DNA from 2 places in the Kluyvera huaxiensis genome. Region 2 is predicted to be linked to the other one. Evidence: predicted binding sites of a transcription regulator. Region 2 holds the regulator's gene; the other holds the start of a gene.

What was found. The regulator LexA, encoded in region 2, represses DNA repair genes until DNA is damaged. The targets are predictions, from matches to a motif close to TNCTGTATGTACATACAGNA.
Region 1: sulA (SOS-induced cell division inhibitor SulA) is a predicted target of LexA. The motif match lies at 3,049-3,068, and genes of this name have one in related genera.

What each region holds. Positions count from the first base shown of each region.
Region 1 covers NZ_JBEFLV010000017.1:12,915-20,436, forward strand. The annotation lists gene ABOC97_RS16785 (Lon protease family protein) at 1-375, opposite strand, end outside; gene matP (macrodomain Ter protein MatP) at 560-1,015, shown strand; gene ompA (porin OmpA) at 1,109-2,164, opposite strand; gene sulA (SOS-induced cell division inhibitor SulA) at 2,518-3,027, opposite strand; gene ABOC97_RS16805 (TfoX/Sxy family DNA transformation protein) at 3,246-3,854, shown strand; gene yccS (YccS family putative transporter) at 3,866-5,992, opposite strand; gene ABOC97_RS16815 (YccF domain-containing protein) at 6,013-6,459, opposite strand; gene helD (DNA helicase IV) at 6,583-7,522, shown strand, end outside.
Region 2 covers NZ_JBEFLV010000025.1:39,719-47,240, reverse strand. The annotation lists gene dusA (tRNA dihydrouridine(20/20a) synthase DusA) at 1-373, opposite strand, end outside; gene ABOC97_RS20630 (conjugal transfer protein TraF) at 542-1,789, opposite strand; gene ABOC97_RS20625 (cupin domain-containing protein) at 1,963-2,451, opposite strand; gene zur (zinc uptake transcriptional repressor Zur) at 2,578-3,093, shown strand; gene ABOC97_RS20615 (CsbD family protein) at 3,141-3,350, opposite strand; gene dinF (MATE family efflux transporter DinF) at 3,487-4,806, opposite strand; gene lexA (transcriptional repressor LexA) at 4,875-5,483, opposite strand; gene ABOC97_RS20600 (diacylglycerol kinase) at 5,583-5,951, opposite strand; gene plsB (glycerol-3-phosphate 1-O-acyltransferase PlsB) at 6,137-7,522, shown strand, end outside.

The DNA of each region.
Region 1 (7,522 bases), on a different contig from region 2:
TTCGATCCAGTCGGCATAGACAACTGGCCCGGTGCTGGCAAAATTATCATCGGTACTGCGCGCTGGCGTGACCGTGATTTTGCTGCCGTTAACTTGATAATCGACGCCTGTCAGGGCCGACTCATCGTTACCACGCAGCGACAGCGTTGTCTGCGTGAGCAGCTGCAGGTAATCTTTTTCTTCTGGTGCTTTGACCAGCAAGAGGGGGGAGACACCTTGCGGATGCAGAAACTGCTCCAGGGCGTAATGTAAACGCGCCTGCAGTTCACTGAATAAGGATTCGTTTTCTGAGGCCAGATCAGGCTGGGCAAATAGCGCCTGAAATGCTTCAGTCGCGGGGGCGAGAAAGCGCCGGGAAAGAGTATTTATAGTCAATGTCGCTATTTTTAGTCAGATGTAAAGTGCGTGATTATACCTGATGCCAACGGGAAGCTCACGGAGAATACGGAAGTATCTTCTGTTGTTGGCTTAATCGGTATCACAGTTGCAGATTTCTTCTCAGCACATTGAGAAAAAACTGTTATTCTGAAAAGAGTTACACGGTCACACTGAGATCGCAATGAAATATCAACAACTGGAAAATCTTGAAAGCGGCTGGAAGTGGAAATACCTGGTTAAAAAGCACCGGGAAGGCGAATCCATCACCCGCTATATTGAAGCCAGCGCCGCACAAGAGGCTGTCGATGTTTTGCTGAAACTGGAACATGAACCCGTTCAGGTTAATGACTGGATCGCTCAGCATATTAATCCGCAACTGGTCAACCGTATGAAGCAGACGATTCGTGCACGCCGCAAGCGCCACTTCAATGCTGAACATCAGCATACGCGCAAGAAGTCTATCGATCTGGAGTTTGCTGTCTGGCAGAGACTCGCCGGTTTGGCGCAACGTCGCGGGAAAACGTTATCGGAAACCGTTGTCCAGCTGATTGAAGATGCTGAAAACAAAGAGAAGTACGCGACGAAGATGTCCAGCCTTAAGCAGGATCTTGAAGCGATGTTGGGTAAGGATAAGTAGACTTGTTTTGAGGTTGTTTGGCTTAGTTAAAAACCGACAAACCAACAGGCAAAAAAAAACCCCGCAGCGCGGGGTTTTTTATTAGACGATAACTTAAGCCTGTGGCTGAGTTACAACGTCTTTGCTACCTTTAACTTCGATCTCTACGCGACGATCTGGTGCCAGGCAGTCGATCAGCGCAGCTTTCGCTTTCACGCCGTCACAGGTGTTGCCGCTAACTGGGTTAGATTTACCCATGCCACGTGCGGAGATTTTGTCTGAAGGGATACCTTTAGATACCAGGTAATCAACAACGGACTGTGCACGTTTCTCGGACAGACCCTGGTTGTAAGCGTCAGAACCGATACGGTCAGTGAAGCCCAGAACCACTACGGAACCGTCTTTCGGATCCAGGTTGCTCAGCTGGCTGTACATCTGATCCAGAGCTTGCTTACCTTCTGGTTTCAGAGTTGCTTTGTTGAAGTTGAACAGAACGTCAGACTTCAGAGTGAAGTGCTTGGTCTGTACTTCTGGAGCTGGAGCTGGAGCTGGTGCGATTACTGGAGCCGCTGCATCCTGCTGGCCGAAGCGGTAGGAAACACCTACGCTCAGCATGCCGTTGTCAGGACGTACACCAACGGTGTTTGCGTCGCCGATGTTGTTAACCCACTGGTATTCCAGACGGGTAGCGATGTCGCGAGTCACAGCCCACTCAACGCCGCCAGCGAATACTGGGGAAACGCCGGTGTCGTGGTGATCGCCAGCTTTGTTGTTGCTGGAATCTGCACGCCATACCATACCACCCAGACGGGTGTAGATGTCCAGATCGTCAGTTACTGGGTAACCCAGTTTAGCGGTCAGCTGAACGCCTTGAGCTTTCAGTGCACCGTTAGTCTGGCTACCGGTGTATTCCATACGGCCCAACCAGTCGTAACCCATTTCGAAACCAACGTACGGGTTAACCTGGTAGCCACCGAACGCGCCTGCGCCCAGCTGGCTGTTGTGGGTAGAGCCGTTGTTGTTTTTGTCAGCCTGGTACCAGCCGGTGTCATGGAACTGGGACCAACCCAGTTTACCACCAGCATACCAGGTGTTGTCTTGCGGAGCGGCCTGCGCCACAGAAGCGAAGCCTGCCAGTGCCACTGCAATCGCGATAGCTGTCTTTTTCATTTTTTGCGCCTCGTTATCATCCAAAATTTGCCATGAAGCTCTAAATAGACTCACGGTTAAATCCTTCCACCGGGGTGGGGCTTAGTGAATTACTTAGCAGATATCTGCGGTGTAAGCTGAGCACCCCTGGCGATGTAAAGTCTACAACGTCGTTCGAAACTTACAAGTGTGAACTCCGTCAGGCTTATGAAAAAAAAAGAGTTGTATACGCAATATTTAACAAAATTGATTAAAAACCAAACAGCCAAAACTACCGGAAACCGCACCAGACAAGCCTTTTGAGAAAAATCTATCAGGAAATCTAAGAGATAAAAAAGCTGCAAAAAAAATACCAGGAATAATCCTAATTTCGCTTAATGGAACAAATTAGAGTGAATTTTTAGCCCATTAAATTGTCCAGTGGGGTGTGATGAAGATTGAACTGGGCGCATTATGAACACCATCGCGTTACCTTCCTCAGCTGCCGCCAGTAATTGGGCATGCTCATTTGTTGATAATTCATCCTTTAACCAACAGATAACCACACTATAATTTCCGGTACGTAATGCCCTAACCATAGAGTCGAGCATGTCGCATGACGACATTTGACGCAATTGCATTACTTTTGTTAGCGGCAGTCCAGACTCTTGTACCCACTGACGGCTCAGTTTCTGTTGTGGGGTAAGCCAAAGCTGCCAGCGTGACTGCTGCCCCAACTGTTGGAGCAGGGGTAGTAATAATAGCTGTGCCATCATTGGCTGATCTTCGCGATAGAGCACTTCGCTAATTAAGGCAGCAGAAGTACTTTTCGCCGAAGTGAAAGCATGGGAAGCCGTTGCTGTAACAGCTGCAGAAGAATGATTAACAACACCAGAAGTATACATAGCTAATCCAACCTTGTGGGTTACTGTATGAATATACAGTACTACCCATATCATCAAAGATCAACCTCAATTTCTGAAAGTAACTCGCAAAATTGGATACAAATTGCTCAGGACGACAAATTCATCTTGCCGTCCCGGGTGAACTTCCCTATGTTGCTTATTAAATGTTCTATTAGTGAATTAGATACACCCACATCCATGATTATTAAGGATTAATCATGAAGGAAATATCATATAAACGGATTTATCAATCCCAGGAATGTTTCTCAACATTAGGGAAAATCAGGTCACGGGCGCTGTTCGGCGGTTACAGTCTGGCTGTCGACAGCACGGTCTTTGCTATGGTTGCAGAGGGAGAGTTGTATCTGCGGATGTGTGAACAAAATGCCACTTATCAGGCTCAACACTCACCGCCATTATTAACGTTGCGCAAACGCGGGATGCCGTTGCAGTTAAAATATTTCCGCGTTGACGCTGCACTGTGGTCGAATCAATCTGTGTTATTACAGCTTGGCCTATCCTCGCTGGAGGATGCGCGACGAGAGAAATCTCAACAAAGGATGCCACCGCGCTTAAAGGATTTACCTAATCTCTCTTTTCATATGGAATTATTGCTGAATGAAGCCGGCATTATGGATGCACGGACGCTACGGCAAATGGGGGCGAAAACCGCATGGCTCCGTCTTCGCCAGATTCGTAAACAGATCAGTATTAATGTGCTTTATGCACTCGAGGGGGCGATTACTGGTGTCCACGCTGCCGCACTTCTGACGCAAAGGCGTCAGGAGTTGCAGAGTTGGGCGCAAACCTGCATGCAAAAACAATAAGCCGTTTAGCATCAGGCCAGAACTTGCTTTTGTAGCCGACAGATTTCCGGTAACAGTGAAATCATCAAACCGATTTGTTGCAGTACCAATGGCTCTTTGCTGTCAGGACGAGTATCGAGATGGTTAATCCGTGCGGCTAATCCAGCTAAGGCCAATTGAACCCTGTCTTCATCCGAAGGCTGATGATGTAAAGCATCATCGACATAGCAAACGGCATCGTCCAGAAGAGCCAGGATTTCAGGTGTAGTTAATTTCTCGCGGTGGGCGCCCAGCGCAGAGATATAGCTGGTTAGAGTGTGGTTCAGGCACAGCAGACGAAACGCCGTTTCACGCATTTCAGCGGTAACTTTCGGCTCGGTCGACATGTTTGACACGACGGACGCCAGTTCAGCATCGCGATTATGAGCATCACGTCGCGCAATCCGATAGGCCAGACGGTTATCACGTCCCTGATGATATTGCTCAAGAATGGCGTCGAGATAGCGGCAGTTAGCATCGACTGCGCGCTCAAGAACTCGAGGTAAATTACGGAATTTCCAATCTGGCCAGATAAAACTCACCGCTATCCACGCAATACCACAGCCGATCAGAGTATCGATGACGCGAGGCAGGGCCACTTCAAACCCCTCGCCGAGCAGGTTGAAGCACAGTAGTACCAGTAATGTGATGAACATAGTCGCGTGGGCATACTGTACGTTGCGAAAGGCGAAGAACAGTACGCCGGTTATCACAATCAGCACCAGTTGCCCTTCAAGAGACGGCACCAGCAAGAGAATCGGCAAGCCGAGCGCCACGCCCACTAGCGTACCAATAATACGCAGCGCCAACCGGTGACGGGTGGCATTATAGTTTGGCTGACAGACGAATAGGCTAGTGAGCAAGATCCAGTAACCGTGCTGTAGGCCGGTAAACTGAATAAAGGCATAGCCTGCGCACAGGACTAGCGACATGCGCACCGCGTGGCGAAAGAGCGCGGATTCTGGCGACATGTTGCGGCTAAGACGTGAACGAATATCATCAAAGCCGTGCAAACTATCATCCGCCAACAGCGTTTCCGTTTCGCTTTTCATCTGCGACTGCACCTGCTCTGATTCTATTGTCGCAAGCTGCGCATCAATAGCTCGCAGGTTGTTAAGCAGAAAACCCAGCGCTTTTATCTGTTCCGGCGCAGCTCCGCTGGCGCGGACACGATCGAGTGCTGCATCCAGGTGAGTAAATGCGCGTTCGAACCGCGCATCGTGCTGATAAGGCGTACGCAGCAAAATGGCTTTTGCCAGCGCCTGGCAGGCCATCGACTGCATAGAAAGCAGGCGCTGGAAACGGAACATTACGTCGCTATAGCGGAAGTTATCCCGCAGTGCCTGGTACTGAATGTGCGACGAGCTGGCGCGCTCGTGAATATCCTGAGCGACAAAATAGTAGTGCAGCGTTCGACGCGTGCTGCGTTGGCCTCGGTCTCCGCGCAGGCGGGTTAATAAAGAAGCTTTAGTCTGGTTTAGCGTGGCCATTAACTGTCCATTAGCCAGCGCGAGCTCGTAAAGCGGGGCCTGATCTTCATCGTCAAGGTCAGGGTCAAAAAAACGTGACTTCAGTTCAAGGTAGTGAGCAAGCTGCTCATAGCTGCGGGCGAGGTTATCCTGCAACGGACGAATAGGGAAAATCAGGTGCCCAATCAGTGTCAGCAGGTTATACCAGACCGCGCCGGCAATCAGCAGCAGCGGTTGCATATACCAGTGGCTGTAAAGTGATACGCCAAGCATGGTGTAAATTGCGATCAGCAATGCACCAAAGGCAATAGTGGCATAACGCTGGCCCAGGCCGCCAAGCAAAATAAAGCCGATGGTTGAAACGGTCAGCCCCAGCGCAAACAGCCACGGCCACGGGAAAAGCAGTTCTACCGAAGTGGACGCGATAAAAAAACAGACAAGCGTAATGACCAGATTACGCAGCCGCCCGCTCAGACGGTCGTCTAAGTCGGTCAGCGCGGCGGCAACCACGCCCAGCGTAAGCGGGATGGTCAGCTTTACGTCGCCCAGCCACCAGGGCAGAGCGCAGGTTCCAACTAACGCGATAAAAATTCTGGCGTTATAGAGCCAGGCGCTGTTCCATGTATAGCGGCGAAGCAAGGGGCTTAGCATCTTTTGTGACGGATCCTGAATTACTGAAAACGACGGCGGGCGTTAGCTTCACGTGCAGCACGCGCCACTTCGACGGGTACCACGCGACGGCCAACCGGCCACAGGGCGATAGCGGCAATTTTAAAGTTCGCAATCCCTACCGGGATACCAATAATCGTGATGCATTGAGCAATACCCGCCATGATGTGCGTCAGGCACAGCCACCAGCCAAACAGCACCAGCCAGATAATGTTCAGCAGTGTACCGCCAGCATTCATGACGCTGCTTTTTGCGCCAGGCTCCAGTTCGTCAACATGCACGGCTTCATTACCATACGGCAGCAACGACAGCTTGGTGATTTCCCAGCATGAGCGCGTGAGCGGCAGTGTGATAATCAGTACGATGCTGAACAGCGTTGCTATCAGCCAGCCCAGCGTTGTCAGAAAACCACCTAATACAAAATTCAAAATATTCAGAACAGTACGCATAAAACCTCTGTGCAGCGCTGTGAAAAATAAGACCTGATGATTGTAACGTTTTTTTACGCTGGAGCACCTATTCTCTGGCGGTTACACTGTGAGATATCGAAAAAAGTCAGGACTCGGCATGACATGGAATTAAAAGCAACGACGCTTGGCAAGCGCATGGCGCAGCATCCTTACGACCGGGTTGAGATCCTCAATGCGGGCGTCAGGGTATCCGGCCCTCAGCATGAATATATTATTCCTTTCAATCAGTTATTGAACATCAACTGCAAACGCGGGCTGGTGTGGGGTGAGCTGGAGTTCGTTCTGCCAGAGGACAAAGTTGTGCGCCTGCACGGAACGGAGTGGAGCGACACCCAGCGTTTTCACCGTCATCTGCTAGGGCTATGGCAGGAGTGGAGTGCGGAAATGAGTGACATTGCCGCCGAGCTTCTCCAGTCACAGCTGGCGATTATCGCTGGCAGCAGCGTCGAAAGCCAATGGCTAAGCCGCCAACAGGCACAGGCGATTCGTCAGCGAATTATCACTGCGCTCGAAGGTCTACCGCTGCCGACAAGCCGTCTTGCCGAGTTTGATAACTGTCGCGAAGCCTGGCAGCAATGTCAGGCCTGGCTTGCTGATAAAGAAAGTGGCAGGGCGAAGCACAACCAACGCTATACCGAGGCCATGCTCAGCCAGTACAGAGACTTTTTTGCCCAGATTGAATCTTCCCCGCTCAACGCTTCCCAGGCACAGGCGGTGGTTAACGGCGAGCGATCCTTGCTGGTGCTTGCTGGCGCGGGAAGCGGTAAAACTTCGGTGCTGGTGGCGCGTGCTGGTTGGCTGCTGGCGCGCGGTGAAGCCTCGGCTGAGCAGATATTGCTGTTGGCCTTTGGCCGTAAAGCGGCGCAAGAGATGGACGAGCGCCTGCAAACCCGATTGCATACCGATGCGATTACCGCCAGAACTTTCCACGCGTTGGCACTGTTTATCATCCAGCAGGGCAGTAAAAAAGTGCCGGTGGTTAGCAAACTGGAGAATGATGCCGTCGCGCGTCATACCCTATTTACCGAGTGCTGGCAGGCGC
Region 2 (7,522 bases):
AATCCGCGACCAGCTGCGCATTACCCATCAGGCAAGCACCAAACATACCGTTCTGTACGCGGTCAGACGGGCAGCCGACGTTGAGGTTAATTTCGTCATAACCCCGCTCCTGCGCCAGCTTCGCACAGTGCGCCAGTTGAGCCGGATCGCTGCCGCCAAGCTGGAGAGCAACCGGATGCTCTTCCTCGCTGTAGGCCAGATAATCGCCTTTACCGTGAATAATCGCCCCGGTAGTCACCATCTCGGTATACAGCAGCGTGTGCTGCGACAGCAGGCGCAGAAAATAGCGGCAGTGTCTATCCGTCCAGTCGAGCATCGGCGCGATGGAGAAACGGTGAGCAGGGAAAGCAGCGGTCGAGGATTCTGACAACATGGCGATTATTTAAGCATCCGGAAAAAAGGGGCGGCTACTATAGCATAAAGCCCGCGCGGAAACGTAATGCTAGAAGGGGGATCCCGGCGGCGCTTCGCTTGGCCGGGCTACAAGATAGTGCACACCTGTAGTCCGGCCAAGCGAAGCACCGCCGGGAGGGTATTCGATCTAGAACGTCACGCTAACCTGCGCCCCGGCCCCCCAGGTTTGATCTTCCCCGTACAGCCCCATCAGGTCGAGGTGTACCCGGTTGAACGGCGCAAAACCAACGCCGCCGGTGAAGACGTTACTGTCGTTGTTTTTCACATCCGCACGATAACCTGCACGCACCGCCAACCAATCGAGTGGACGTATCTCGGCCCCCACGCCGACGTACTGTGAACTCTCCTCGCTCTTAAAGCCTTTGGTTTCGGTCAGATCGCCATCGGCGCTCAACGTCAGCATATCGGTGTGCCACGCCACGCCTGCGGTCACTAACGGGTGAATCTGGTAGGTATCGCGCACTCCCGCCACCTCTTTGGTGTCGATATCCCGGGAGAACAGGTTCTGTCCGCTCAGCCCCACGGTCCAGCTATCACCAAAATCGGCGGTCATCCCTGCGTCGACGTTAAAACCGGTATCGTCGTTACGATAGCGGCTACTGTTGATAGCATCGCTGCTGAAGTTGTATATCGACACGGTGTAGTTGTAGAGCCAGGTCTGTTGCAGTTTTGGCGTAACGCCAAATGATACCGGCACACCGCCAAAATTGAACTGCCGGGCAATGGCGACACCGTAGTCAGAAACAATGGCCGCTCGCCCATAACCTTTTGATTTCAAATCCCGGGCTTTGACACTCAACACGTTGGCTGGCGTGGCCTCAATACCGCGCAGAATATCGATATCACCTTGGTCGATATAGGAACTGAGCCGTGCTCGGGCATCAGCCTTTGCGACAAACGCAACCGCCAGCACATCGTTTGGAATAGTAATCGCCAGACCCGCTCCGGCTTTCGTTCGCGCGGTCTTTCCCTTAACCGACGAAAGTTGATCGGCCAAATCGCCGGCCGCCGAAGAAACGCGCCGATAGCCAGGGCTGCCAGGGTTAGTAAGGTCGGAAAGATTAATATTATTCAACGAACTGATGTAGTCCTGTATATCATCGCTAATATCGTCGATCTTAGTGCGCAAATTATCCTTGTCGGAAATCTGCGCCCCAATCGTCGGTAGGATCAACGTAATATCATCATCAGGTTTGGCTTTCGCCAGTAATGCCGGGTTAATCAACACGCCACTGCCATAGTGTGCTGAAGCCACCCCTGTACCCCCCATTGCGTCGTTCCGGGCCTCCGCCCAGCCATTTGCGGCTTCAGCCGGAGCTGCCACCAGAAAAGAGACAGCGATCCCTATCAGAGAAAATTTCTCATTTTTTTTCATAGTTTGCCCATCTTATTGTCTGTTATGGAACAACCCCCCATCCGTTATCGCCTGGATGGAGACAAACTATTGCTGCGAATAACAGGCCAAAAAATGGCCAATTCCCTGAAATGAAATTTTCGATAGGTTTATTATTATTAATAAGCGCTCTAACTTCTTATAGAAGAAGATATTTAGTTTCGCCCAGGTTTTCCGTCATGCGGTCCAAAAAACTGCGGTGGATGATCCACCCAACGATCTTCGCGAGTGACGGCATACGAGGCGTTTAACGGGTAATAGATACGGTTGGTTCGTTTATTCGCCTCCCCGACCACCAGCAGGCGCACCTCTTCCGACGTATTGTTAATAAAAGTGTGACAAACCCCGGTTCCTGCCGGAAAACCGACGCTATCACCGGGCTGAAGTTTCCACAGATAGCCGTTAATCCACGCCTGCGGGTACCCTTCCAGCACGTAGATAAACTCTTCTTCATCGCTTTCCGCATGCGGATAGGACGTCCGCCGCCCCGGCGGTAAACGCTCGTGGTGAATACCAATGTGTCGAAGCCCTAGCGCGCGGGCCAGCGGCGCACCGATGGAAAAGCGTTCGTCGCTATCGGGATAGGTTGAATCGTCCGGGCCTTCAATGTCATGCCAATGGCGAATGCAATCGGGTCTTTTCATTATTTTTCGTCCTGAGTGTGAAGTGCACCTGCTATAACACACCTATAGCACACCTGTGGAAACTCGGCGTTTCTGGCATAACATGATAAAGTATGTGTTTGTTTCACCCGTAACCCGAGGACGCCAATGGATAAGACCACTACGCAAGAACTGCTAGCGCAGGCTGAAAAGCTGTGTGCGCAACGCGGCGTGCGCCTGACTCCTCAACGTCTGGAAGTGTTGCGCCTGATGAGTCTGCAGGAAGGGGCAATCAGCGCCTACGATCTGCTCGACCTGCTGCGCGTCAAAGAACCGCAGGCTAAACCGCCGACGGTATACCGTGCTCTGGAGTTTCTGCTCGAGCAGGGTTTTGTTCACAAAGTCGAATCCGCTAACAGTTACGTGCTGTGCCATCTGTTTGATCAACCGACTCACACCTCCGCCATGTTTATCTGCGACCGCTGTGGCGTGGTCAAAGAAGAGTGTGCGGAAGGGGTTGAAGACATCATGCATGCGCTGGCGGCGAAGATGGGTTTTGCCCTGCGGCATAATGTGATTGAAGCGCACGGTCTGTGCTCAGCCTGCGTTGAGGTCGAAGCCTGCAAGGCGCATGAGCACTGCCAGCACGATCATACGATTCAAATTAAGAAAAAATCCCGCTAGCAGGCGCTAAGCGGGATAGCGTACTTCCCTGTACGCGCTCGCTGGGTTTACCAGCGGTGGTTATGACGTTTATCCCAGCTATCGACCTCTTTTTCGGCCTGATCCTTCGCGTAGCCATAGCGCTCCTGAATTTTACCGACCAGCTGATCGCGTTTCCCTTCGATCACCGTCATATCATCGTCGGTCAGTTTGCCCCATTGCTCTTTCACTTTGCCTTTAAGCTGTTTCCAGTTGCCGCCGACTTCGTCTTTATTCATCATCAAATCCTCGGGAGTCAGTGAGTGAATAGCGAAAGTGTTCCTACAGAACACACATCTTTTTCGCTAAGCGTGAGGTTAATTGTAGTCAGTCATTCCGACATCAATTCACTATTCGGAATCTTTAACCATCACGTCAGGCAAACCAGCTGTTGTTTCGCCAGTGACGACGCCAGATAAACGCCAGCGACAGACCGCGAAGCGCCAGGAAGACGGCAAGCGCCAGCCACAGTCCGTGGTTGCCAAGCACCGGTAGCGCTAACAGCGTGAGCGCAAATCCCGCCGCCGCAACGGCCATGCTGTTACGCATCTCCGCGCCGCGCGTCGCGCCGATAAACATGCCATCAAGCAGATAACACCACACGCCGATTATCGGGAGCACCATCTGCCAGATAACGTAGCGGTCAGCCAGCTCGCGTAGCTCGGGAATGGACGTCAGCAGCGCCACGATATGTTCCCCCAAAACGGCATAAACCAACGCGAACGCCAGTGCGACCACACCGGCCTGACGGCATGCCGCTCGCCAGACCTCCAGTAGTTTACTGCCGTCGCGCGCGCCGTAGGCCTGACCAGAATGGGCTTCAACCGCATAGGCGAAGCCGTCCAGCGCGTAGGCGGTGAAGGTAAGCATGGTCATCAGCACGGCATTCACCGCGACAATATCGCTGCCAAGACGAGCACCAAAAACGGTTACCGCACCAAAGCACAGTTGCAGCAACAGCGAGCGCAGCATGATGTCACGGTTCAACGCCAGCAAACGCCGGAAGTTGCCGTGCCAGGCCATTTTCAGCATCGCCCAGGAAATCCCGCGCATTACCAGTACCTTACGTACCATCCCTAAACCGACCAGCAAGGTCGCGTACTCGGCGATGGCCGTCGCTAACGCCGCCCCCTGCACGTTCATATGCAGCCCCATCACCAGCCACAGATCGAGGACGATATTGAGTACGTTGCCCACCACCAGCAGCACGACCGGTGCACGCGCGTACTGTACGCCCAACAGCCAGCCCAGCAGCACCAGATTTGCCAGCGAAGCCGGAGCGCTTAGCCAGCGGATGGAGAGAAAACGCTGCGCCTGCTCCAGCACTTCGCCGCTGCCGCCAACGATAGACAGCGCGAGATGAATCAGCGGATTTTTAAACAAGATGATCAGCAGACCGGCACCCAGCGCCAGCAGCAGCGGTTGTACCAGCGCTCGCGCCAGCGCCTGGGGGTCTTTGGCGCCAAACGCCTGCGCCGTCAGGCCGGTGGTGCTCATACGCAAGAACAGCAGCAGCATAAACAGGAAGCTGGTTGCGGTCGCGCCAATGGCCACGCCGCCCAGATAGACCGGGCTGTCGAGATGGCCAATCACGGCGGTATCCACCAACCCTAGCAGAGGCACGGTGATATTTGAGAAGATCATTGGTAGCGCAAGGCGCCACAGGGCCTTATCGGCGGAAGTCAGTAGCGGCATGAGTGAGAACCAGAAAGAAAAAAGGCTGTGATAACGGAAGTATCACAGCCATTTGAGAGAAGGGAGTGTTACAGCCACTCGCCGTTGCGGATAACGCCAACGGCCAGCCCTTCGATGGAGAAACTCTGCTGACGCAGATCGACCACGATAGGGGAAAACTCGCTGTTTTCCGGCAGTAGTTCGACGACGTTACCCTGTTTTTTCAGGCGTTTCACCGTCACTTCTTCATCGATACGCGCGACGACGACCTGGCCGTTACGCACATCCTGGGTTTTATGCACCGCGAGCAGATCGCCATCCATAATACCGATATCTTTCATCGACATGCCGCTGACGCGCAGCAGGAAGTCGGCACTCGGTTTAAACAGCGATGGATCGACCTGGTAATGGCCTTCAATGTGCTGCTGCGCCAGCAGCGGCTCGCCCGCCGCAACGCGGCCAATCAGCGGTAGGCCCACTTCTTCTTCCACCAGCAGGCGGATACCACGAGAGGCTCCGGAGACAATCTCAAGAACTCCTTTACGCGCCAGCGCTTTCAGGTGTTCTTCAGCCGCATTCGGGGAACGGAACCCCAAGCGCTGAGCAATTTCCGCACGCGTCGGCGGCATGCCCGTCTGGCTGATATGATCCCGGATGAGATCAAACACCTCTTGCTGCCTGGTCGTTAACGCTTTCATTCCGCCCCCTGGGTGTATATACAGTTATGCTGTGAGTATATACAGCTAGTGCCTATTTTGGAACCATAAAACGCAGGAAATCAGGCAGTTTTCACAGCTTTAGTGGAAATGAGCCCACAGCAGGATAGCCCAGGTGATCAGAGCGACAAAAATCGACAGCAACACGGCGGCTGAGCCCATATCTTTCGCTCGCCCTGACAGCTCGTGATACTCAGAGCCAATACGGTCGACGACCGCTTCCAGTGCACTATTGAGAATTTCCACTATCATCACCAACAGGACGGAGCCGATAAGCAGCACGCGGGTGATAGGGTCAACATCCAGCCAGCAGGCAATGATAATTGCCAGTACGGATGCAACCCCCTCCTGGCGGAACGCGGCTTCGTTGATCCATGCCGCGCGAAATCCTTTCCAGGAATATCCAGCTGCTTTGATAATTCGGGTGAGCCCAGTGGTATTATTGGCCATCTCAAGAACCTTTTACGTTATGACGTCAATGACAATGCGTACTTCACGTTGCTGCTGGGTTTACCGCCTTGCCGCCGCGCGAATCACTTAGTGTATTATTAAGAACCGGTAGAACAGAAATTCTGCCGACTTTCTGATATTCTTGCCGCGCATTTGCATGATTAACCAGAGGCTTTACATCGTTTATGTCCGGCTGGCCACGAATTTACTACAAATTACTGAATTTACCATTAAGTGTTCTGGTAAAGAGCAAGTCTATTCCGGCAGAACCTGCCCAGGAATTGGGGCTTGATACATCACGTCCAATTATGTACGTCCTGCCTTACAACTCTAAGGCCGACTTACTGACGCTGCGCGCCCAGTGCCTTGCGCACGACCTGCCCGATCCGCTTGAACCGTTAGAAATCGACGGCACTCTGCTGCCGCGCTACGTGTTCATTCACGGCGGCCCGCGCGTGTTCACCTACTACACGCCGAAAGAAGAGTCGATCAAACTGTTCCACGACTACCTCGACTTGCACCGCAGCAATCCACATTTGGATGTGCAAATGGTGCCGGTGTCGGTGATGTTTGGGCGTTCTCCGGGTCGCGAGAAAGGTGAAGTCAATCCGCCATTGCGGATGCTGAACGGCTTCCAGAAATTCTTCGCCGTCTCCTGGCTGGGTCGCGATAGTTTCGTGCGTTTCTCTCCGTCCGTTTCTCTACGCCGCATGGCCGATGAACACGGCACGGATAAGACCATCGCCCAGAAGCTGGCCCGCGTTGCCCGTATGCACTTCGCTCGCCAGCGTTTGGCTGCGGTAGGCCCACGTCTGCCTGCCCGTCACGACCTGTTCAAAAAGCTGCTGGCCTCCAAAGCCATTGCCAAAGCAGTAGAAGATGAAGCGCGTAGCAAAAAAATCTCCCACGAAAAAGCGCAGCAGAACGCGATTGCGCTGATGGAAGAGATTGCAGCGAACTTCTCCTACGAGATGATCCGCCTGACCGACCGTATCCTGAGCTTTACCTGGAACCGTCTGTATCAGGGGATTAACGTCAATAACGCCGAGCGCGTACGCCAACTGGCGCACGACGGGCACGAGATTGTTTATGTTCCCTGCCACCGCAGCCACATGGACTATCTGTTGCTCTCTTACGTGCTCTACCACCAGGGGCTGGTGCCGCCGCATATCGCCGCCGGTATTAACCTGAACTTCTGGCCAGCAGGCCCGATTTTCCGTCGCCTGGGCGCGTTCTTCATTCGCCGTACCTTTAAGGGTAACAAGCTGTACTCCACCGTATTCCGTGAATACCTCGGCGAGTTGTTCAGCCGCGGTTACTCCGTGGAGTACTTTGTGGAAGGCGGTCGTTCCCGTACCGGTCGTCTGCTGGATCCGAAAACCGGCACATTGTCGATGACCATCCAGGCGATGCTGCGCGGCGGTACCCGTCCAATCACCCTGGTGCCAATTTATATTGGCTACGAGCACGTGATGGAAGTGGGCACCTACGCGAAAGAATTGCGCGGCGCGACCAAAGAGAAAGAGAGCCTGCCGCAGATGCTGAAAGGTCTGAGCAAGCTGCGTAATCTC